Regions from separate parts of the Streptomyces sp. NBC_01381 genome, predicted to be linked through region 1. Evidence: predicted binding sites of a transcription regulator. Region 1 holds the regulator's gene; the other holds the start of a gene.
The links. Region 1 encodes HrcA, which represses chaperone genes, less so after heat shock. Its sites were predicted from a motif close to TTNGCACTCNGNNNNNCNGAGTGCNAA; they were not measured.

Region 1 (11,897 bases):
GCGGTCCAGGGCGCGCCCGAGCCCCTCCACCACGGTGCCGATGCCGACGCCGCGCGCCATGTGCGCCTGCGGGTCGAAGAAGATCTCCGCGTGCCGCACGCCCTGCCGGGCGGCGCGCGCCAGATAGGCGTCGGCGAGCTCCTCGAAGTCCCGCTCGGTCAGCAGGACAGCCATCAACCCGTAGTACAGATCGAGAAAAGACTGCAGATCATCGAAGAGATAGGCCTTGCGGAGCTCTTCGGAGTCGGCGTACGGCAGGGTGACGCCGTTCCGGGCGGCGAGGGCGAAGGCCAGTTCAGGCTCGAGCGTCCCCTCGATGTGGAGGTGGAGTTCGGCTTTGGGAAGGGGCATGGCGGCGGCTCACTCAGGTGGTTCGTTTGGGCAGGGGTACACGCAACAGGTCCTGTGCGACGGTGAGTTCACCGTCGAACCCGGCCTCCCGGGCCTGCTGCTCGAAAACGCGGGAGTCGGGGTAGCGCTGACTGAAGTGGGTCAGTACGAGATGCCGGACACCGGACTCCATGGCGACACGGGTCGCCTGCCCCACGGTCAAGTGCCCATGATCGACGGCAAGTTGCTCGTCTTCATCCAGGAAGGTCGACTCGATGACGAGCATGTCGCACCCTTCCGCGAGGGCGTAGACGCCGTCACACAGCCGGGTGTCCATGACGAAGGCGAACCGCTGCCCCCGCCGCACGGTGCTCACCTCGTCGAGCGCGACGCCCCGCAGTACGCCTTCGCGCTGCAGCAGTCCCACGTCCGGACCGGTGATCCCCCGCGCGGCGAGCAGCTCGGGCCGCATCCGCCGGCCGTCGGGCTCGGCGATGCGGTAGCCGAACGACTCGACGGGGTGCGAGAGCCGGACGGCGTCGAGCGCGAAGGAGGAGGAGACGGCCAACTGCCCGTTTCCGTCGACGGGTTGCTCGATCAGCGCGACCGACTCGCGGTAGGCGGTGGCATACCGCAGCCGGTCGAAGAAGTGCTGCCCCGAGCGCGGGAAATGGACGGTCACGTCATGCGGGACCCGGTCCAGATTGATCCGCTGGATGACGCCGGGAAGACCGAGCGAGTGATCGCCGTGGAAGTGCGTGACACAGATCCGGTGCAGGTCGTGCGCGGCGATGCCGGCACGCAGCATCTGCCGCTGCGTGCCCTCGCCGGGGTCGAAGAGGATTCCCTGCCCGTCCCAGAGCAGGACGTAGCCGTTGTGGTTGCGGTGCCGGGTGGGGACCTGGCTCGCGGTGCCGAGGACCACCAATTCGCGTACGGACAAGGTGCGTTATCCCGGGGGCCACTGGAGGCCGCGTCCGCCGAGGAGGTGGGCGTGCGCGTGGAAGACGGTCTGGCCCGCGCCGGAGCCGGTGTTGAAGACGATGCGGTAGCTCTCCGCCTTCTCCTCGGCGGCGACGTCGCCGGCCTCGCGGAGGAGGTCGGCGGCGATGGCGGGGTCGGCGGCGGCGAGGGCGGCGGCGTCCGCGTAGTGCACCTTGGGGATGACCAGGATGTGGGTGGGGGCCTGCGGGTTGATGTCCCGGAAGGCGACGGTCGTCTCCGTCTCCTTCACGACGGTCGCGGGTACGTCACCCGCGACGATCTTGCAGAACAGGCAGTCTGCCTGCGGTTCTCCCGCCATGGGGCGCCTCCGGTCCGAGCTGATTCACTATGCCCCCCGCATGCTATCCGGGCTGCGCCCACGCCTGGCCGCCTCCACGCCCCCGGCAGCGCTGGGCTGCGCCCCGCGGTCCCGCCTGGAACGGGCCTTTCCCGCCCGCCCGCCCGATTACCCGGGGCAATCGGGTGGGTGGGCGGGAAAGACGTTCCGCCCTGCGGAACGCCTGCCCACAGCAAGGGAAGTCCAGCTCGCTCACGTCCCCGGCAGCTCCGGTGCCGTCTTTGGCGGGGTCGTCTCCAGTGCCGCCAGCGCCAAGCGAATTGCCTCGTCCAGTTGAGGGTCCGCGCCGGACGCGTAGTCCTCCGGTGTCGTCACCACCTCCACGTCCGGGTCCACGCCGTAGTTCTCGACGCCCCACCCGTACCCCTCGAGCCAGAACGCGTACTTCGGCTGCGTCACCAACGTCCCGTCCACCAGGCGGTACCGGCTGTCGATGCCGATCACCCCGCCCCACGTCCGCGTCCCCACCACGGGCCCGATCCCCAACGCCTTGATCGCCGCGTTCACGATGTCCCCGTCGGAACCGGAGAACTCGTTGGCGACGGCGACGACCGGCCCGCGGGGCGCGTCCGCCGGGTAGCTGTACGGCTGCGCGCCGCGCGGCAGGTCCCAGCCCACGATCTTCCGGGCGAGCTTCTCCACGACCAGCTGCGACGTGTGCCCGCCACGGTTCTCGCGTACGTCCACCACGAGGCCGTCCCTGGCCACCTCCACCCGCAGGTCCCGGTGGATCTGCGCCCAGCCAGGGGCCTGCATGTCCGGCACGTGGAGATAGCCGAGCCGCCCGCCGGACCGCTCGTGGACGTACGCCCGCCGGTCCACGACCCACGCGTGGTACCGCAACGGCTCCTCGTCATCGACGGGGACGACCACCGCGTGCCGCGGATCGCCTCCCCCCGCGGGCGACACGGTCAGCTCGACGGGCTTGCCCGCCGTACCCACGAGCAAGGGCCCAGGACCCGTCACCGGATCGACCGGCCGCCCCGCGACGGCGAGCAGCGCGTCGCCGGCCCGCACCGCGACCCCGGGAGCGGCGAGCGGCGAACGGGCGGCGGGGTCCGACGTCTCGGAGGGCAGGATCCGGTCGATCCGCCACGCACCGTCCGTGCCCCGCGAGACATCCGCCCCGAGCAGCCCCTGCCGCACCGCGGGAGTCCCCCAGGCCCCGCCCCCGAAGACGTACGCATGCGACGTGCCGAGCTCTCCCGCGACTTCCCACAGCAGGTCGACGAGGTCGTCGTGCGTGGCGACGCGGTCGAGCACCGGCCGGTAGCGGTCGAGTACGCCGTCCCAGTCGATCCCGCCCAGGTCCGGCCGCCAGAAGTTGTCCCGCATGAGCCGCCCGGCCTCGTCGTACATCTGGCGCCATTCGGCGGCGGGGTCGACGGTCTGGCGGACCCGGGTGAGGTCGACGGTGATGTTGGAGTCGGAGTTCTCGTCGCCGGAGGCGCGCCGGTCGCTCGGCACGACCTTCAGCTTGCCGTCGACCCACAGCAGCACCCGCTTGCCGTCCCCGCTGACGGAGAAGTGGTCGGCATCCGACGCCAGTTCCTCGATGCGCTGCTGTACGAGGTCGTAGCGTTCGAGCTCGGTCTGCGGGTCGGGATCGGACGGGGTGGCGCGGGAGGCGCCGAGGACTCCGCGCACGGGGTGCCGCAGCCACAGGACGCCGTCCTTGGCGGCCCGCAGCGTGGAGTAGCGGGCGGCTTCGACGGGGAAGGGCACGATGCGGTCGGCGAGCCCGTCGAGGTCGATCCGGGTGACGGGAGCGCCCTCGCTGTCCGGAGTCTCGTCCTTGTCGGGCGCTTCGAAGGGCCGCCCGTGACGCTGCGGCCCGAAGGGCGATGGCGTGGTGGCGGCCAGCGTGATCAGGTAGGGCCGCGATCCGCCGACGAAGGCGAGGTCGAAGACGTGCTCGTCGTAGACGGGGTCGAAGGAGCGCGCGGACAGGAACGCCAGGTGCTTCCCGTCGAGGGTGAACGCGGGTGCGTAGTCACGGAATCGCAGCGGAGTCGCCTCGGACACCGAGAGGTCTGCCGTGTTCGCCAGCTTCAGCTGGCGCAGCGGACGCGGCCCCGGGTGCGACCAGGCGAGCCAGGCCGAGTCCGGCGAGAAGACAAGACCGGTGGCGTCGCCGTGCTCCCCGCGGTCGACCTCGCGCACCTCGCCGCTCTCCCGCTCGACGAGCAGCACACGCCCGTCGTGCGAGGCGACGGCGGCCCGGCTGCCGTCGGGCGCCACGGCGAGCCCGAGCACCCGGCCCAGCTGCCCGGCGGCGATCCTGCGCGGCGTGGCGCCCGGCGCGAGCCCCGTGGCGGGCGCGAACTGGAGCGCGTCGTCGCCCTCCGCGTCCGTCACCCAGACGACGTGTTCCTCGCCGTCGACGCGGAACGTGCGCGGCAGCCGTGCGCGCACCCCGTGCTCGACGGCGAGGGCGCGGGCAGGACCCTCGCGGTGCGTCACCCAGTGCACGCCGCCGCGCACGGAGACGGCACTGCCGCGTCCGGTGTGGTCGGGAGCGGCGGCGCCGAACCAGCGCGCCGCGCTCACGGGGAACGGCTGGAGGTCGGTGCGCTGGCCGCCGAGGCGGATGTCGATGCGGCGCGGCTCGGCGTCCACCAGGTCGTCCAGGAGCCAGAGTTCACCCGCGGACGCGTAGACGACACGCGTGCCGTCGGTGGCGGCATGCCGGGCGTAGAAACCGTCGACCCCCGTATGCCTGCGCAGATCGGACCCGTCCGGCAGCGAGGAGTAGACGGCCCCGACGCCCTCATGATCGGAGAGGAAGGCGATGCGCTCCCCCACCCACAGCGGGTACTCGATGTTCCCGTCGAGCTCTTCATGGACGCGTACGAAGCGGTCGTCGCCGCCCTCGTCACCGGCGCCGCCACGCCGGATCCACAGCTTCCCCGCCGTGCCGCCCCGGTACCGCTTCCACCAGGCGGCCTCGCGCCCCATCGGCGCGGAGAGCAGCAGGACTTGACCGTCCCGCGGGCCGTGCGCGACATCGCCGACCAGTCCGTACGGCAGCGTGTCGGCGGGCCCGCCGTCCAGCGGGACGGCCCGCGCCCAGCTGCGGCGCAGCGATGCCTGGCCGTACGTGCTGACCGCGAGGACCTGCCCGTCCGGGGTCCAGCCCCGCACCGACGTACGCGAACTCCCCCAGTACGTGAGGCGCTTGGAGGATCCGCCGTCGACCGGGGCGACATGCACCTCGGGGGCGCCGTCCCGTGTGGACGTCCAGGCGATGGTCGTGCCGTCCGGGGAGATGCGGGGGTGGTTCACCGGCATGTTGTCGGCGCTGACGCGCCATGCCCGGCCGCCGTCGAGGGGAGCGACCCAGACGTCGTCCTCAGCGGTGAAGGCGACCAACTCGCCGCGCAGATGCGGAAACCGAAGATACGCAGGGTGCCCAGTCAGTGTCACACGGCCAGCCTAAGCAGGTGCGGCGGAGCCGGTCAGCGTTTTGGATCACTTGCCCTTGAAGCACGAGCACGTCGGGGCGGGAGTCGCGGGCGGCGGATCGGGCGTGACGGTCACCGTGACGGTGGGCGCGGGCGGCTGATGGGACGTCGGGGCCTGGGTCGGCTCGTCACCGCCGTGGTCACCGCCGCCACCGTTGTCGTTGCCGCCGTTGTTGTTGCCGCCATTGCCGTTGCCGTCGTCACCCCCGGAGCAGTCGCCGAGCACGTCCACCCGGAACCACTCCTTGCCGTCGACCTTGGCGGTCAGGTTCCCGCGTACGCAGTGCCCGTCGACGACGGACCAGACGGTCCCCTTGACGGTGATGTCACTGGTGTCGTCGGACCCCTTGCCCTTCCTGGCCTGCCCCTGGCAGTCGACATGGGCGACGGCCTCGTGGTCCCGATCCCCGCTGGACGGGGTGACCTTGTCCTTGAAACGGGCGGTGCAGCTGATCCACAGCACGTCGAGGTGCTGCCGCTCCAGTTCCTTCGTCGCCATCTCGTCGGTGGTGATCGCGATGGACGCGGTGTTCATGCCCCCGTCGACGGGATCGCACGCGGCGCCCCCGACCACCGCGGCCCCCGCCAGCGCGACGGCGTACAGCACCCGCCGACGCCGCCCGCGCACGACCACCGCACGATCCCGTAAGCGCCTCAATGCCCCCATAGGCGGCAGAGTGCCACCACAAGCCGCCTGACGGTAGACCCCTTTGCGTCCACTCCGGGAAACAGTCGTAGCCTCCCCGCATGGGAAACGACCGCAGGCTCCGGCGCCTTGTCGTCGACGACCGCACCACCTACCTGTGGTCGTTCCGGCACCGCCACGACAGCGCCACCGGCGTCGGCGGCCCGGACTGCCGTCATGTCCTGTCCCTGTACCGCGAGGGCGGCCGGTTCCGTACGGCGATCGTGTTCCGGGCGGGGCCCGGTCGCGTCATCTCCGAGGGCTCCTGGGAGTACGGATCGCTGGTGGACATGACCGAGAACGACGACCGGAAGTGGCTCAACCTCTACGAGCCCGGATCCGTCCGGCTGCTCGTCGACGAGGCGACGGCACGGGGACTGCTGCCCGGCGAAGGCGCGGGCCGGCAAGAAGTGGACGGCTGGCCGCTGCTGGAGGGTGCCCTCAGCCGCGCAGCAGCAGCCACTCCTGCAGCTCCACCAAGTTCCCTTCCGGGTCCTTGAGACCCCGCAGTTCGCCCAGGAGTTGAGCCATCATCGAGCGGTCCTGGAGAGCGATCCCCGCGGAGCCGATCGCCGGACTGAATTTCTCGTACGGTCCGTCCACCGCCCCCGACTGCGGCTTGAGGCCGAGGACGTCGGCGTAGAAGTGGTAGCAGGCGCTGAAGTCCGATACGAGCAGCCGCACTTGGGCCAGTTCCATGGCATCCCCCTGCCTTGTGCGGGGGTTCAGGACCAGCGGCCCGTGCGCCCGAGGAGCAGTGCGGCCGCCGCCGTCCCCGCGGTCGATGTTCGCAACACGCTACGCCCCAGGCGGTACGGCTTCGCCCCCGCGGCGGCGAAGGCCGCGAGCTCGTCCGGGGAGACGCCGCCCTCGGGGCCGACCACGAGGACGATGTGCCCGGCCGCCGGAAGCTGCGCCGTGGATAGGGGTTCGCTGCCCTCCTCGTGCAGGACGGCGGCGAGGTCCGCCTCCGCGAGCAGCGCCGCGACCTGCTTGGTCGTCGCCGCGTCCGCGACCTCCGGGAAACGCACCCGGCGCGACTGCTTGCCCGCCTCGCGCGCCGTGGCCCGCCACTTGCCGAGCGCCTTGAGCCCGCGCTCGCCCTTCCACTGCGTGATGCAGCGGGACGCCGACCAGGGCACGATCGCGTCGACGCCGGTCTCCGTCATGGTCTCCACGGCGAGTTCACCGCGGTCGCCCTTGGGCAGCGCCTGCACGACCGTGATCCGGGGCTCCTCGGGAGCCTCTTCCCGTACGGCATCCATCCGCACGATCAGCCGGTCCTTGCCCTCGGTTTCGAGGACCACGCAGTCCGCCCATCGCCCGGCGCCGTCGGTGAGGACAAGCTCCTCACCGGGGTTCAGCCGCTTCACGGAGACGGCGTGCCGCCCTTCGGGACCATCGAGTACGTAGCGTCCTTCGCCACCCGCGTCGAAGTGCTCGACGACGAAGACCGGGGCGGTCATGCCTGGCCCCCGGGCTGGATCCCCTGCTGCCCGCCGGCCGCCAACGCGGCCTTCGCGGCGGCCAGTTCGGCCGCGAGGACCTCCACGAGCTGCCCGGCAGGCAGCTCCCGTGCCATCCGGTGCCCCTGCCCGGCCCAGAGCGCCATGCCCTGCGCGTCACCGGCCTTGGCGGCGGCCTTGCGCAGTCCGCTGGTGAGGTGGTGGACCTGGGGGTAGGCGGCGGGGGCGTACGGGCCGTGCTCGCGCATGAAGCGGTTGACCAGGCCGCGGGCGGGGCGGCCGGAGAAGGCGCGGGTCAGTTCGGTCCTGGTGAACAGCGGATTGGTCATGGCCTGCTTGTGCAGGACGTTCGCGCCCGACTCGGGGCAGACCAGGAACGCCGTGCCGAGCTGCGCCGCGTCCGCACCCGCCGCGAGCACCGCGGCGATCTGCGCGCCTCGCATCAGGCCGCCGGCCGCGACCACGGGGATCTGCACGGTCTCGCGCACCTGCGCGATGAGCGAGAGCAGGCCGAGCCCGGAGCCGTCCGTCTCGGGGTTGTCGCGGTGCGTGCCCTGGTGGCCGCCGGCCTCGACGCCCTGTACGCAGACGGCGTCGGCGCCGGACCACTGCGCGGTCTGTGCCTCTTCGGGGGTGGTGACCGTGGCGACGGTGATCGTGCCGACGCGGGCGAAGGCGTCGAAGACGTCGCGGGTGGGGCACCCGAAGGTGAAGGAGACGACCGGCACGGGATCGTCGATCAGAATGGCGAGCTTGGCGTCGTAGCCGTCGTCGCGGCCGCTGTCCGGATCACCGAGCTGCGTCTCGTACCAGCTGGCCTCGCCCGCGAGCTGGTTGCGGTACACCTCGACGGCCGCGGTGTCGGCGTACTCGGGCTGCGGCATGAAGAGATTCACGCCGAAGGGCTGGGCGGTGAGCCCCCGCAGCTGTTTGATCTCCTGGTACATCCCGTCGGCCGTTTTGTACCCGGCGGCGAGGAAGCCGAGCCCCCCGGCCTCGGACACGGCGGCGGCGAGCTGCGGACAGGAAGCACCGCCCGCCATGGGGGCCTGCACGATCGGGTAGCGGCAGAGATCGGTCAGCGCGGTGGACATGAACGCATCGTGCCATGCCCTGGGCGGGCGGCCGAATCGCCCCTTCCGTTAGCTGTAGCGCCCCGAAAGGGGCGCGGGGAACTGCGCGAGCAACCAAGAACGACCCGCAGACGACAAAGTGCCCCCGGCAGGGAGCAATCCACTGCCGGGGGCAAAAGCAAGGCGCTACCGCCCGTTGAACGCATCCTTCAAGCGCGAGAACAACCCCTGCTGCCCAGGCTGGAATTGGCCGGTAGGCCGCTCCTCGCCCCGGAGCTGCGAAAGCTCCCTCAGCACCCGCTCCTGCTCCGCGTCCAGCTTCGTCGGCGTGAGCACCTCGACGTGGACGATCAGATCGCCACGGCCCCCGCCCCGCAGATGCGTTACGCCACGCCCGTGCAGCGGGACGGACTGCCCCGACTGCGTACCGGGCCGGATGTCGATCTCCTCGAGCCCGTCAAGCGTCTCCAGCGGCACCTTCGTGCCCAGCGCCGCCGCCGTCATCGGGATCGTCACCGTGCAGTGCAGATCGTCGCCGCGCCGCTGGAACACGGCGTGCGGCAGCTCGTGGATCTCGACGTACAGGTCACCGGCGGGACCGCCGCCGGGGCCGACCTCGCCCTCGCCCGCGAGCTGGATCCGCGTGCCGTTGTCGACACCCGCGGGGATCTTCACGGTGAGCGTCCGCCGCGACCGGATGCGGCCGTCACCGGCGCACTCGGGGCACGGCGTGGGCACGACCGTGCCGAAGCCCTGACACTGCGGGCAGGGCCGCGAGGTCATGACCTGGCCGAGGAAGGACCGCGTGACCTGCGACACCTCACCGCGACCGCGGCACATGTCACACGTCTGGGCGGAGGTGCCGGGAGCGGCACCCTCCCCACTACAGGTCGTACAGACGACAGCCGTGTCGACCTGAATGTCCTTGGTGGTCCCGAAGGCGGCCTCGTCGAGGTCGATCTCCAGACGGATCATGGCGTCCTGGCCACGGCGCGTGCGCGAGCGCGGTCCGCGCTGCGACGCCGTACCGAAGAAGGCATCCATGATGTCCGAGAAGTTCCCGAACCCGCCCTGCCCGAAGCCGCCGGCACCGCCGCCGCCCGCCTGGGACAGCGGGTCGCCGCCGAGGTCGTAGACCTGCTTCTTCTGCGGGTCCGACAACACCTCGTACGCGGCGTTGATCTCCTTGAAGCGCTCCTGAGTCTTCGGATCCGGATTCACATCCGGGTGAAGCTCACGCGCCAGCCTCCGGAAGGCCTTCTTGATCTCGTCCTGGGAAGCGTCGCGGCGCACGCCTAGTACGGCGTAGTAGTCCGTGGCCACTTACGACTCCGCCAGGATCTGTCCGACGTAACGTGCCACTGCGCGTACTGCTCCCATCGTTCCCGGATAGTCCATGCGTGTCGGTCCGACCACGCCGAGTTTGGCTACTGCCTCGCTGCCCGAACCGTAGCCGACCGAGACCACGGACGTGGAGCTGAGTCCCTCATGGGCGTTCTCATGACCGATCCGTACGGTCATGCCCGAATCCGTGGCCTCGCCAAGCAACTTGAGGAGTACGACCTGCTCCTCGAGGGCCTCGAGGACGGGCCGGATGGTGAGGGGAAAGTCATGTCCGAAGCGGGTGAGATTGGCCGTTCCGCCGATCATCAGCCGCTCCTCGGTCTCCTCGACGAGGGTTTCGAGAAGCGTGGAGAGCACCGTGGCCACCGTGCCCCGGTCCTCCGCGTCGAAGGAGTCCGTCATGTCCTGCACCAGCTGCGGCACGTCCGCGAAGCGACGGCCCGCGACCCGGCTGTTGAGCCGCGCCCGCAGGTCGGCGAGCGAGGTCTCGCCGAACGGCGCCGGACAGTCGATCATGCGCTGCTCGACCCGTCCGGTGTCCGTGATCAGTACGAGCATCAGGCGGGCCGGGGCCAGCGAGAGCAGCTCCACGTGCCGGACGGTCGAGCGGGTCAGGGACGGGTACTGCACGACGGCGACCTGCCGGGTCAGCTGCGCGAGCAGACGCACCGTACGAGCGACCACGTCATCGAGGTCGACGGCACCGTCGAGGAAGTTCTGGATGGCCCTGCGCTCGGGCGCCGCCATCGGCTTGACGCCGGCGAGCCGGTCGACGAAGAGGCGGTACCCCTTGTCGGTCGGGATGCGCCCCGCGCTCGTATGAGGCTGGGCGATGAACCCTTCCTCCTCCAGCGCCGCCATGTCGTTGCGGACCGTCGCCGGGGAGACGCCGAGGCTGTGCCGTTCGGTGAGGGCCTTGGAGCCGACGGGCTCCTCCGTCCCCACATAGTCGTGGACGATGGCGCGCAGCACCTCGAGCCTGCGTTCACTGAGCATCCGCGCACACCTCCACCGATTCGTCCACCGCTTCGCCCTGACATTTGTCTGCCCTGAGCCCCTGCCTGGCACTCCCCTCGGGCGAGTGCCAGTCCTCACCGCGCCCAGTGTACGGCCGACGGGTACGGGCCCGGCAAGGGCCGGACCTCGCGGTTCGGAACAGCGGGCGAGGCAGCGGCTGCCAACCGGTCCGCCGGGGGCTAGCGTCGGCTTATGGACGTGGCGCTGGCATGGGACGAGGCGGGTTGGGAGCGGCTTGCGCCGCATGTCGGGCGGCGGCGCCTTCCGGTGTGGGACTGCACGGCGGGGCTCGTCGTCGGCGGCGAATCCGCCCTCATGATCGAGGCGGGCGCGACGCTGCGGGAGGGCGCGGAGCTGCGGACCCAGGCCCGCACCATCCTGGGCGGCGGCCGCCGGGTCACCCATCTCGCCCTGACCCACCCGCACTTCGACCATGTGCTCGGGGCGGCGGCGTTCGCGGGGGTTGAGCTGTACGGCGCGGTGGGCCTGGACTCGCTCCTCGCCAAGGGCCGCGACGAGCTGCGGGACTCAGCGGTACGGCACGGTGTCCCGCTGGATGCCGCAGCCGAGGCGGCCGATCTCCTCGTCCACCCGCATCACTTGGTGTGCGGGGAGTGGACGCTCGACCTGGGCGGCGGGGTGCAGGTGCTGCTCGCGAACGTCGGCCCCGGCCACTCGGGCCACGACCTGGCGGTCCTCGTCCCCGGCACGGAAGCGTCCCCCGAGATCGTCTTCTGCGGCGATCTGGTGGAGGAGTCGGGCGAACCGCAGGCGGGTTCCGACGCGGTCCCCAAGCACTGGCCGGCGGCGCTCGACCGGCTCCTCGACCTGGGCGGGGAGGACGCGTTGTACGTCCCCGGGCACGGAGCCGTGGTGAATGCGGAGTTTGTCCGTGCGCAACGGGCCACACTGGCGGCACGCTTCGGCGTGTCGTAGGCGGTGGGGCGCCGCCTCTTCCTATCGTCATCCGAATGCGCCAGTACTCCCCCGACCTCACCCCGCCGTGGAAGAAGCCGAAGCCCGTGCCGGAGGTCGCCGCGGATGCGGGCCTCGTGGTGGAGGAGCTGAGCACCGGTTTCTGCGGGGCGGTGATCCGCTGCGAGAAGACCGCGGAGGGGCTGACGGTCACCCTGGAGGACCGCTTCGGCAAGCACCGCGTCTTCCCGATGACGCCGG
Region 2 (11,897 bases), on a different contig from region 1:
CGTCCGGCTCGTACAGATAGCGCCCCACCGCCCGCACCTCCGGATCCGGCAGCATCGCGTCGAGCGAGGACCACAGCGAGGCTCCCGACGGCAGCAGCGTCGCGCGGTGCGAGGCGGGGGAGTCGGTGCCGAACCACAGCACGGCCTCCTTCACGTCCCCGCCGTCCGAGATCCACTCCGCAGCGGCATCGTCCGGCACCGCCTCGTGCGGAATCCCGGGAGCGATCTTCAGCGCCGCGTGCGGCGCCTTGCGGGCGGCCTCGATCGCCCAGGAGAGGGGCGGCGAGTAGGCCTCGGGATCGAAGATGCGGCCCCTGCCCCCGCGTCGCGCCGGGTCCACGAAGACAGCGTCGTACGCCGAAGTGTCGACCTCGGTGACATCTGCCTCGCGCACCTCGATCAACTCCGCGAGCCCCAGCGCCTCCGCGTTCGCGCGCGCCACCGCGCAGGTCAGCGGGTCGCGGTCGACGGCGAGGACGGCGATCCCGGCCCGCGCGAGCGCGATCGCGTCGCCGCCGATGCCGCAGCAGAGGTCGGCCACGCTGCGTACGCCGAGCGCCTTGAAGCTCTCGGCGCGGTGCACGGCCACGCTCGTGCGCGTCGCCTGCTCGACGCCGTTCGGCGTGAAGAACATCCGCCCCGCGTCCTCGGCGCCGAACTTCGCCACCGCCCGCCGCCGCAGCCGCGCCTGCGCGAGGACCGCCGTGACCAGTTCCGCCGGGTGCTCGCGGCGCAGCCGGGTGGCGACGGCCAGCTCCCGCGCGGGCTCGGCCTCCCGCACCTCGTCGAGATCGAGCAGGGACCGGCCCTCGGGGGTGAGCAGCGCGGAGAAGGAGGCCAGGGCGTGGTCGAGGTCGTTCACCCGGCCCATTGTGGGCCAGTCGGTGGATGGTGCGCGCGCGGCGGCGGTGTCGGCCCCTCATCAGGGCCGTGAGCTGCAAAGATCCGGCGCCATGCAACTAGTACGACAAAACGATCAATACGGCAGAAGGCGGAAGCGACGGAAGGGTCGGACGCGGGTCACCGCGGCTGCCCTCACCGCCGCCGCGATCGCCCCCGGCTGTGCCGTCGGAGGCGAGTCGGACGGCGTGAAGCCCGCCCCCGGCCAGCAGCGCCTCGACGCCCCGCCGGCCCGCGCCCTCGACTCCTACGCCCACAAGCTCCGCGTGGCCCAGGTCGCCCGCGCCGCCGCCGCGAAACGCTGGGGCCTGGCGAAGACCCCGCTGGCCGCTCCCGCGGCCCCCGCCAAGAAGCCGCGGATCACCACCCGCAAGGGTTTCGAGGTCAAGGGCCAGGCGGGCCTGCCGCCGGTCTTCACGACCATCCCGACCAAGAAGAAGATCGTCTTCCTGACCATCGACGACGGCGCCGAGAAGGACCCGGCGCTGCTGAAGATGATGACCCAGCTGAAGATCCCGTACACCGCGTTCCTCAGCGACTATCTGGTCAAGGAGGACTACGGCTACTTCAAGAAGATGCAGTCCCGCGGTGTCTCCCTGAACAACCACACCCTCAACCACCGCTATATGCCGGGACTTTCGTACGCGGGCCAGCGCCGCGAGATCTGCGGCATGCAGGACACCATCAAGAAGCGGTACGGCAAACGGCCCGAGCTCTTCCGCCCGCCGTACGGCAACTACAACGTGGACACGCTGCGCGCCGCCAAGTCCTGCGGCATCAAGGCGGTGCCGCTGTGGGCGTCGGAGGCCTTCGTCGACCGCATGGAGTGGCGCGAGTGGGACAAGGACCTGCACCCCGGCGACATCATCCTCACGCACTTCAGGGGGCGCGAGCACTGGAAGGGCACCATGCCCGACATGATCCGCAAGGTCATGAAGACGGTCACGGACAAGGGGTACGCGGTGGCCAGACTCGAGGACTACCTGTGACCGGGCGGGCGCGGCGATTCCTTGCCGGAGCCCTCGCGGCAGGCGTCCTCGCGCCCGCACTTCTCACGGGCTGCGCCCAGTCGGTGGACCCGATCGAGAGGCTGGGCCGGAAGGCTGCGGAGAAGATGCCGCAGAAGAAGCCGCCTCCCGGCTGTGGGCAGGCGTTCCGCAGGGCGGAACGGGTGGGCACAGCCGCACCCGCCGGCCCACCGAAATCGCAGGGGCAGAGGGCAACGGACACGGAACCCCCCACCACGGAGAAACGTTGCCCCGAGGGGCCCGGGGCATCCCCCGCACCTCCAGAAGGCACCCCCCACCGCTAAGACCCGCGTCAGCAATTGGCACTCCGCTTGACCGAGTGCTAATCCCCGTCCTAGTCTCAGCTCTGGCACTCCCCACTGGAGAGTGCCAATAGCGACGGGCAGGTCCGGCACCCGCGACGACGGATCCACCTGGTCGCCACTTCAGACTGTTAACCCCGTAGATCTCCGAAGGGGGAGACCGGATCGTGACGACCGCCAGCTCCAAGGTTGCCATCAAGCCGCTCGAGGACCGCATTGTGGTCCAGCCGCTCGACGCCGAGCAGACCACGGCCTCGGGCCTGGTCATTCCGGACACCGCGAAGGAGAAGCCCCAGGAGGGTGCTGTCCTCGCCGTGGGCCCGGGCCGCTTCGAGAACGGCGAGCGCCTGCCGCTCGACGTCAAGGTCGGCGACGTCGTGCTGTACAGCAAGTACGGCGGCACCGAGGTGAAGTACAACGGCGACGAGTACCTCGTCCTCTCGGCTCGCGACGTGCTCGCGATCGTCGAGAAGTAATTCACCCGAAGCAGAACATTGCTTTGAGCTGCGCCCCTGGTCACCCCGCTGATTGCCGGGCGGCAAGGGGCGCAGTTCGTTCAATCCCGAGTTTTCGAGAGGGCTGAACCGCTCCCATGGCGAAGATCCTGAAGTTCGACGAGGACGCCCGTCGCGCCCTTGAGCGCGGCGTCAACAAGCTTGCCGACACGGTCAAGGTGACGATCGGCCCCCGCGGCCGCAACGTCGTCATCGACAAGAAGTTCGGCGCCCCGACCATCACCAACGACGGCGTCACCATCGCCCGTGAGGTCGAGGTCGAGGACCCGTACGAGAACCTCGGCGCCCAGCTCGTCAAGGAGGTGGCGACCAAGACCAACGACATCGCGGGTGACGGCACCACCACCGCGACCGTGCTCGCCCAGGCCCTCGTCAAGGAAGGCCTGCGCAACGTCGCCGCCGGCGCATCCCCGGCCGCCCTGAAGAAGGGCATCGACGCCGCCGTCAAGGCCGTCTCCGACGAGCTCCTCGCCACCGCCCGTCCGATCGACGACAAGGCCGACATCGCGGCCGTCGCCGGTCTGTCCGCCCAGGACCCGCAGGTCGGCGAGCTCATCGCCGAGGCGATGGACAAGGTCGGCAAGGACGGTGTCATCACCGTCGAGGAGTCCAACACCTTCGGCCTGGAGCTGGACTTCACCGAGGGCATGGCCTTCGACAAGGGCTACCTGTCCCCGTACATGGTGTCCGACCAGGAGCGTATGGAGGCCGTCCTCGACGACCCGTACATCCTGATCCACCAGGGCAAGATCTCCTCCATCCAGGACCTCCTGCCGCTGCTCGAGAAGGTCATCCAGACCAACGCCTCGAAGCCGCTCCTGATCATCGCCGAGGACGTCGAGGGCGAGGCCCTTTCGACCCTGGTCGTGAACAAGATCCGCGGCACCTTCAACGCCGTCGCGGTGAAGGCCCCCGGCTTCGGCGACCGCCGCAAGGCCATGCTCGGTGACCTCGCCACCCTCACGGGCGGCACCGTCATCGCCGAAGAGGTCGGCCTCAAGCTCGACCAGGTCGGCCTCGACGTGCTCGGCACCGCCCGCCGCGTGACCATCACCAAGGACGACACCACCGTCGTCGACGGCGGCGGCGACGCCTCCGAGGTCCAGGGCCGCGTCAACCAGATCAAGGCCGAGATCGAGGCCACGGACTCCGACTGGGACCGCGAGAAGCTCCAGGAGCGCCTCGCGAAGCTGGCCGGCGGCGTGTGCGTCATCAAGGTCGGCGCCGCCACCGAGGTGGAGCTGAAGGAGAAGAAGCACCGTCTGGAGGACGCCATCTCCGCGACCCGCGCCGCGGTCGAGGAGGGCATCGTCTCCGGTGGTGGCTCCGCTCTGGTGCACGCCGTCAAGGTCCTCGAGGGCAACCTCGACAAGACCGGCGACGAGGCCACGGGTGTCGCGGTCGTCCGCCGCGCCGCCGTCGAGCCGCTGCGCTGGATCGCCGAGAACGCCGGCCTCGAGGGCTACGTCATCACCTCGAAGGTCGCCGAGCTCGACAAGGGTTTCGGCTTCAACGCCGCGACCGGTGAGTACGGCGACCTGGTCAAGGCCGGTGTCATCGACCCCGTCAAGGTGACGCGCTCCGCGCTGGAGAACGCCGCGTCGATCGCCTCGCTGCTGCTGACGACCGAGACCCTGGTCGTCGAGAAGCCTGCTGAGGAAGAGGCTGAGGCCGGGCACGGCCACGGTCACTCCCACTAAGGCTGCCCTGTAGCTGAACTGAGGCCCGGCGCCCCCTGGTTGGGGGCGCCGGGCCTCAGTCTTTTTCGGATTCGCGTCTGCCGGGTTTCGCGTCGTTGCCGACCTCGGATCGTGGTCCGTCCTCGCGCAGTTCCCCGCGCCCCTGACGGGGCGCCCCCCGAGGTCTTACTGCGGGCCGTACTTTCTTCCCGTACGGGATGTGACTCCGCCAAGCAGTGCCCTCGGGGTCACCTTCACCACCCCCATCAGGGTCTTGTAGCGGGGGTCCGGGATCGACAAGGTCTTGCCGCGCGCCAAGTCGGACAGGGCCGCCGCCACCAGCTTGTCGGCGTCCAGCCACATCCACTTGGGGATGTTGGACGTGCCCATCCCGGCGCGCTCGTGGAACTCCGTGCGGACGAAGCCGGGGCACAGCGCCATCAGCCGCACCCCGGAGCCGGCCAGGTCCTTCGCCGCTCCCTGGGTGAACTGCACGACCCACGCCTTGGAAGCGCCGTACGTCCCGCGCGGCACGAACGCCGCCACCGACGCGACGTTGACGACACCGCCGCGGCCCCGCTCCCGCATCGCCTCCGCGGCCGCCGACGTCAGTCGGAGCACCGCCTCGCAGTGCACCTTGAGCATCGTCAGCTCGTCGGCCATGGGCACCTCGAGATATTCGCCCTTGTTGCCGAAGCCGGCGTTGTTGACGAGGAGGTCGACCGCGTTCCTGCGGTCTCCGAGCCGCTTCTCGACGGCGGCGATCCCGTCGTCCGTGGCGAGGTCCGCCGTGAGCACCTCCGCCTCGATGCCGTGCCGGTCGTGCAGTTCGGTCGCCTGTTCCCGCAGCCGCTCGGTGTTCCGCGCCACGAGGACCAGGTTGTGGCCGTCACCGGCGAGCCGCCGGGCGAAGGCCGCGCCGATACCGGCGGTCGATCCCGTAATCAGAGCCGTAGTCATGGGCCAAGGCTAGTGAGATCTCGCGACCGCCGTTCCGCCCGGACCCTCCGCAGGTCAAGAGCCGTACTTCGCCACGTACTTGAGCGCCGACTCGATCGCGTCGGGATGCAGCGCGTCCCCCGCGGCGAGCAGCCTCGGCAGCAGGTTCTTCTCCGTCGTGACGGCCCTGAACTGGAAGGCGACGGTGACCTCGTGGTCAGGGCGGTGCACGATCTCGATCGTGTCCTCGCCCCGGATCTCACCCGGCTCGATCACCCGCAGATACGCACCGGGAGCGCCCTGCTGGGTGAAGCGCTTCACCCATGCCTTCTCGCCGACATGGCCCTGGAACGTACGGCAAGGGATGCGGCTCGACGTCACTTCGAGGACCAGCTCGGGGCCGACGCGCCAGCGCTCGCCGATCTTCGCGCCGCTCACGTCGAGCCCGGCGGTCGTGAGGTTCTCGCCGAACCCGCCGTTGGCCAGCGATCGCCCGAGCGTGCGCTCCCACTGGTCGAGGTCCTCGCGCGCGAAGGCGTACACCGCCTGGTCGTTCCCGCCGTGGTGCCGCAGATCGCAGACCTCGTCCCCGGCGAGGCCGCTCCCGCCGACCCCCTTCGCGCCGGGCGCGGTCACCCGGACGGCCCCATCGGCCGGCTGCTTATCGATGCCGGTGCCGCCCGAGGGTGCGTCGGTGTACTCGACGGCCTTGAGCCGGCCCAGATTCACAGAGAGAAGCTTCATGAGGGCAGGCTAGGGGAGCCCGCTCAAAGCGTCGACGCAATATTGGGCACTTCGCCCAAGCGTCGCTTATGCTCGAACCATGATCGAGGCCCGTCATCTCCGCGTCCTGCGTGCGGTCGCCGCCACCGGCTCCTTCTCCGCCGCGGCGCGCGAGCTCGGCTGCACCCAGCCCGCCGTCAGCCAGCAGATGAAGGCGCTCGAAGGCTCGGCAGGCACACCGCTGCTGATCCGCACGGGCCGCGAGATGCGCCTGACCCAGGCGGGCGAGGCCCTGGTCCGGCACGCCGCCGGGATCCTCGCGGGGCTCACTGCCGCCGAGGAAGAGGTCGCCGCCATCGCGGGCCTGCGGGCGGGCCGTGTCCGCCTCGTCTCCTTCCCCAGCGGCAGCTCGACCCTGGTGCCGAGCGCGCTCGCCGCCCTGCGCGCCGCGCACCCCGGCACCCGGGTCTCCCTGGTCGACGCCGAGCCGCCGCGCTCGGTCGAGATGCTGCGCGAGGGCGACTGCGATGTGGCGCTCGCCTTCCGTTACGAGGGGGCATCCGCCGCAGAGGAGTGGGACGACCTGGTGGTGCGCCCCCTGCTCGCCGACCGGCTCGTCGGTCTCGTGCCGGACGGGCACCGGCTCGCGAAGGCGGAGTCGGTCGCCATCGGGGAGCTTGCCGACGAGCCGTGGATCGCGGGCTGTCCGCGCTGTCGCAGGCAACTGGTGGAGGTCTGTGAAGGGGCGGGTTTCGTGCCCCGGATCGATTTCGCGACGGACGACTATCCGGCGGTGATCGGCCTGGTCGGCGCGGGCCTCGGAGTCGCGGTGCTGCCCGAGCTCGCCATCGAGTCGGTACGCCCCAAGGGTGCGCGCACGGTGACGGTGGAGCCCGCCGTGCAGCGCGAGATCGTCGCGCTCACCTTGCCCGACCTGGCGCAGGTGCCCGCGGTGGCCGCCACGCTTGACCACCTCGCGCGGGCCGCAGAGCGCTGAGCGCCTGCGAAGAAACGTTCCTTCAGGAACGCGAGACCGCGCTTCCGCCGACCGCCGAGTGCGGCGCCGGCGCCGGTGCCGCTGATGCCGCGACCAGGCGGTTGCGGGCCCGGCCCATGAGTTCCTCGCGCTCGTCCTCCGTCAGCCCGCCCCACACGCCGTACGGCTCGCGCACCGCGAGTGCGTGAGCGGCGCACTCCGCGCGCACCGGGCACCTCATGCAGACCTCCTTGGCGGAGTTCTCACGCGCGCTTCGTGCCGCGCCCCGCTCGCCCTCGGGGTGAAAGAAGAGCGAGCTGTCGACCCCGCGGCAGGCCGCGAGGAGCTGCCAGTCCCACAGATCTGCGTTCGGTCCGGGAAGGCGGGAGAAATCTGCCATTGCTTGTCTCCTGGTAGCCGTTCTGCGCGGATACGGTGCCCACGACCGTACATCTACTGTCTAAGGAGATGAAAATATGACTCATTGGAAAATCTAGCCGCAGACACCAGTAAAAGGGAAGGAAAGCGGCTAAATGGGGCATGGCTTGTGATGAAAGGTTGAGGGTCTCCTGCGCTGCCCCCGCTGTGTCCGCGCCCTCACGTAGAGTGCCGAAGGAGGCTGACCGCCCCGTAACTCTTTCGGGTGACCGTCGTTGAGAGTGCGGAGGCGGTTGAAAGAACAAGCGCTCGGGCAGATGTCCGAGAGCGTCAACCGCACAGGTGACGAATATGTACCAGCCTGGAGGCTCAAGGTGACGCGCAGCAGCTGTGAGAGCCGCGGAGGACAGTCATGACATCCGTCCTCGTCTGCGACGACTCCCCGCTCGCCCGAGAGGCGCTCCGCCGCGCGGTCGCGACCGTGCCCGGCGTCGAGCGCGTGACGACAGCGGCCAACGGCGAGGAAGTCCTCCGCCGCTGGGGCGCCGACCGCTCGGACCTGATTCTGATGGACGTACGCATGCCCGGTCTGGGCGGCGTGGAGACCGTCCGGCGGCTGCTGTCCGCCGACCCCGGTGCGCGCATCATCATGCTCACCGTCGCCGAGGACCTGGACGGCGTCGCGCTCGCGGTCGCCGCCGGCGCCCGCGGCTATCTCCACAAGGACGCCTCGCGCGCCGAACTGCGTGCGACCGTCACCCAGGCGCTCGCCGATCCGACGTGGCGTCTTGCTCCGCGCAGACTGCGCTCGGCCGAGATGGGCGCGGCGCCCACGCTCACCGCGCGTGAGATCCAGGTGCTCGAGGGCATGAGCCACGGCCGGTCGAACGCCGAGATCGGACGTGAGCTTTTTCTCTCCGAGGACACGGTCAAGACGCACGCCAGGCGGCTGTTCAAGAAGCTCGGCGCCTCGGACCGCGCGCACGCCGTGGCGCTCGGTTTCCGCTGGGGCCTGGTTCGTTAAGTGTCCCGCCGCGGGGGCACGGCGATCCCCGCCCGCCGTCCGGTGGGCGGGGTGAGTGATGACTGTCGCGCCCCTTCGCGGGAGCGGTTGCAGCCGCTTCGCCGCCGATGCCGCATCCTTGATGTGTGGAGTTCCTCGGGGACAAGTCGGTCGAGCGGGAGGGGAGGGCGCAGGAGATGAGTTCCGGCGCACCTGCTCATAACGCTTCGGTGCACAACTACGGACGCGGTGCCGCGGATCAATCGGCGCCAAGGCACCATGGACCGATGCGCGATGACAAGACGACGGTGATCGGTGCCCTCGTTCTTCGCGCGGTCGAGGGTGATGAGCAGGCCACGCACGATCTCCTGGCCCATGTGCACCCCTTGGCACTGCGTTACTGCCGTACGCGGCTCTCCCGACTGCCCGGTGACGCACGGCACTTCGTGGAGGACCTGGCGCAGGAAGTGTGTGTCGCCGTCCTTCTCGCGCTGCCGCGCTACAAGGACACGGGGCGTCCCTTCGAGGCGTTCGTCTTCGCGATCGCGGCGCACAAGGTCGCCGATCTGCAGCGTGCGGCCATGCGTCACCCCGGTTCGACTGCCGTGCCGTCGGACGAGATGCCCGAGCGGCCCGACGACTCGCTCGGCCCGGAGGAGCGCGCGCTGCTCAGCAGCGACGCCGAGTGGGCCAAGAAACTCATGGCCAACCTGCCGGAGAACCAGCGCGAGCTGCTGCTCCTGCGCATCGCGGTCGGGCTCACGGCCGAGGAGACCGGGCAGATGCTGGGCATGTCCCCGGGGGCCGTGCGGGTGGCGCAGCACCGGGCGCTGAGTCGGTTGCGGGCGCTGGCCGAGCAGTAGCGGCCGGAGACCGGTCGACGGTTGTCTTCGGCGGTCGTTCATGATGTGTGAACGTACAAACCTGGCCGATGATCTTGATCGTGGAATGAGACACCCTCGGATCCCGTTAGCATGGACATCCGCACCGATCAAGGCCATTTGGGGAAGGTGTCATGACTGCAAACGTCGACGGAGTGCCCGAGAAATTCGCGACGCTCGGGCTGACCTACGACGACGTGCTGCTGCTGCCCGGCGCGTCCGACATGGCGCCGGACCAGATCGACACTTCCTCGTTCATCTCGAAGAACGTGCGGGTGAACGTCCCGCTGCTGTCCGCGGCGATGGACAAGGTCACCGAGTCCCGCATGGCGATCGCCATGGCGCGGCAGGGTGGCGTCGGCGTGCTGCACCGCAATCTCTCCATCGCCGACCAGGCCAACCAGGTCGACCTGGTGAAGCGCTCCGAGTCCGGCATGGTCACCGACCCGATCACGGTGCACCCGGACGCGACGCTCGGCGAGGCCGACGCGATCTGCGCCAAGTTCCGCATCAGCGGCGTCCCGGTGACCGACGCGGCGGGCAAGCTGCTCGGCATCGTCACCAACCGTGACATGGCCTTCGAGTCGGACCGTACGCGCCAGGTGCGCGAGGTCATGACGCCGATGCCGCTGGTCACCGGCAAGGTCGGCATCTCCGGCGTGGACGCCATGGAGCTGCTTCGCCGCCACAAGATCGAGAAGCTTCCGCTGGTCGACGACGCGGGTGTGCTCAAGGGCCTCATCACGGTCAAGGACTTCGTCAAGGCCGAGAAGTACCCGGGCGCCGCCAAGGACAGCGAAGGCCGCCTCCTGGTAGGCGCCGCCGTCGGCGTCGCGGGTGACGCCTTCGAGCGTGCCCAGGCCCTCGTCGAGGCGGGTGTCGACTTCATCGTCGTCGACACCGCGCACGGCCACTCCCGCCTGGTCGGCGACATGGTCGCCAAGATCAAGTCCAATGCCTCCGGCGTGGACGTCATCGGCGGCAACATCGCCACGCGTGACGGTGCCAAGTCGCTCATCGACGCCGGTGTCGACGGCATCAAGGTCGGTGTCGGACCGGGCTCCATCTGTACGACGCGTGTCGTGGCCGGCATTGGTGTTCCGCAGGTCACCGCCATCTACGAAGCCTCGCTCGCCGCCAAGGAGGCCGGGGTCCCGGTCATCGGCGACGGCGGCCTGCAGTACTCGGGCGACATCGCCAAGGCGCTCGTCGCCGGCGCGGACACGGTCATGCTGGGCTCGCTGCTCGCCGGCTGCGAGGAGTCGCCGGGTGAGCTGATGTTCATCAACGGCAAGCAGTTCAAGTCGTACCGCGGCATGGGTTCGCTGGGCGCGATGCAGACGCGCGGCGACCGCAAGTCCTTCTCCAAGGACCGCTACTTCCAGGAGGGCGTCGCCTCCGACGAGAAGCTGGTGCCCGAGGGCATCGAGGGCCAGGTGCCCTACCGCGGCCCGCTCTCCTCGGTCGTGCACCAGCTGGTCGGCGGTCTGCGCCAGTCGATGTTCTACGTAGGCGGCCAGACGGTGCCGGAGCTCCAGAGGAACGGCCGTTTCGTACGGATCACCTCGGCGGGCCTCAAGGAGAGCCACCCGCACGACATCCAGATGACGGTCGAGGCGCCGAACTACACGAACAAGCGCTGACCCGAAAACGCCGCGCACGCGCGCGTGGGGGCGGCCCGGATTCCCGGGGCCGCCCCCTTGGCGTGCGTCGGGGATACTGGTACGGCAGACAGAGTGCCGAAGTGGCGAAGTAGTGCCGAAGTACCGAAGAAAGCTGAAGGGCCACCCACGTGACTGAGATCGAGATCGGGCGCGGCAAGCGCGGCCGCAGGGCGTACGCCTTCGACGACATCGCCGTCGTACCGAGCCGTCGGACCCGCGACCCGAAGGAGGTCTCGATCGCCTGGCAGATCGACGCCTACCGCTTCGAGCTGCCCTTCCTGGCCGCGCCGATGGACTCGGTCGTCTCGCCGCAGACCGCGATCCGCATCGGTGAGCTGGGTGGTCTGGGCGTACTGAACCTCGAGGGCCTGTGGACGCGGTACGAGGACCCGCAGCCGCTGCTCGACGAGATCGCCGAGCTGGACACGGACAACGCGACCCGTCGCCTCCAGGAGATCTACTCCGCGCCGATCCAGGCCGACCTGATCGGGCAGCGCATCAAGGAGGTGCGCGACTCGGGTGTCGTCACCGCCGCCGCGCTCTCCCCGCAGCGCACCGCCGAGTTCTCCAAGGCCGTCGTCGACGCCGGTGTGGACATCTTCGTGATCCGCGGGACGACCGTCTCCGCCGAGCACGTCTCCGGTGCCGCCGAGCCGCTCAACCTGAAGCAGTTCATCTACGAACTCGACGTGCCGGTCATCGTCGGTGGCTGCGCCACCTACACCGCCGCGCTGCACCTGATGCGGACCGGCGCGGCCGGTGTCCTCGTCGGCTTCGGCGGCGGCGCCGCGCACACCACGCGCAACGTCCTGGGCATCCAGGTGCCGATGGCCACCGCCGTCGCGGACGTCGCGGCCGCCCGCCGTGACTACATGGACGAGTCCGGCGGCCGGTACGTGCACGTCATCG

Region 2: a site for HrcA is predicted at 2,228-2,254, ahead of groES (co-chaperone GroES). Genes of this name have one in related genera too.

What each region holds. Positions count from the first base shown of each region.
Region 1 is NZ_JAPEPI010000001.1:2,441,510-2,453,406, reverse strand. Features, by position in the region: gene OG453_RS11580 (adenosine deaminase) at 1-351, opposite strand, end outside; gene OG453_RS11575 (ribonuclease Z) at 365-1,273, opposite strand; gene OG453_RS11570 (histidine triad nucleotide-binding protein) at 1,280-1,633, opposite strand; gene OG453_RS11565 (S41 family peptidase) at 1,865-5,092, opposite strand; gene OG453_RS11560 (hypothetical protein) at 5,144-5,764, opposite strand; gene OG453_RS11555 (hypothetical protein) at 5,884-6,321, shown strand; gene OG453_RS11550 (hypothetical protein) at 6,263-6,520, opposite strand; gene OG453_RS11545 (16S rRNA (uracil(1498)-N(3))-methyltransferase) at 6,547-7,287, opposite strand; gene OG453_RS11540 (nitronate monooxygenase) at 7,284-8,381, opposite strand; gene dnaJ (molecular chaperone DnaJ) at 8,547-9,683, opposite strand; gene hrcA (heat-inducible transcriptional repressor HrcA) at 9,684-10,700, opposite strand; gene OG453_RS11525 (MBL fold metallo-hydrolase) at 10,914-11,657, shown strand; gene OG453_RS11520 (DUF3097 domain-containing protein) at 11,693-11,897, shown strand, end outside.
Region 2 is NZ_JAPEPI010000002.1:40,294-52,190, forward strand. Features, by position in the region: gene OG453_RS21940 (methyltransferase domain-containing protein) at 1-871, opposite strand, end outside; gene OG453_RS21945 (polysaccharide deacetylase family protein) at 954-1,889, shown strand; gene groES (co-chaperone GroES) at 2,398-2,706, shown strand; gene groL (chaperonin GroEL) at 2,823-4,445, shown strand; gene OG453_RS21960 (SDR family oxidoreductase) at 4,611-5,384, opposite strand; gene OG453_RS21965 (MOSC domain-containing protein) at 5,439-6,107, opposite strand; gene OG453_RS21970 (LysR family transcriptional regulator) at 6,187-7,083, shown strand; gene OG453_RS21975 (WhiB family transcriptional regulator) at 7,106-7,462, opposite strand; gene OG453_RS21980 (response regulator transcription factor) at 7,853-8,464, shown strand; gene OG453_RS21985 (sigma-70 family RNA polymerase sigma factor) at 8,731-9,306, shown strand; gene guaB (IMP dehydrogenase) at 9,459-10,967, shown strand; gene OG453_RS21995 (GuaB3 family IMP dehydrogenase-related protein) at 11,117-11,897, shown strand, end outside.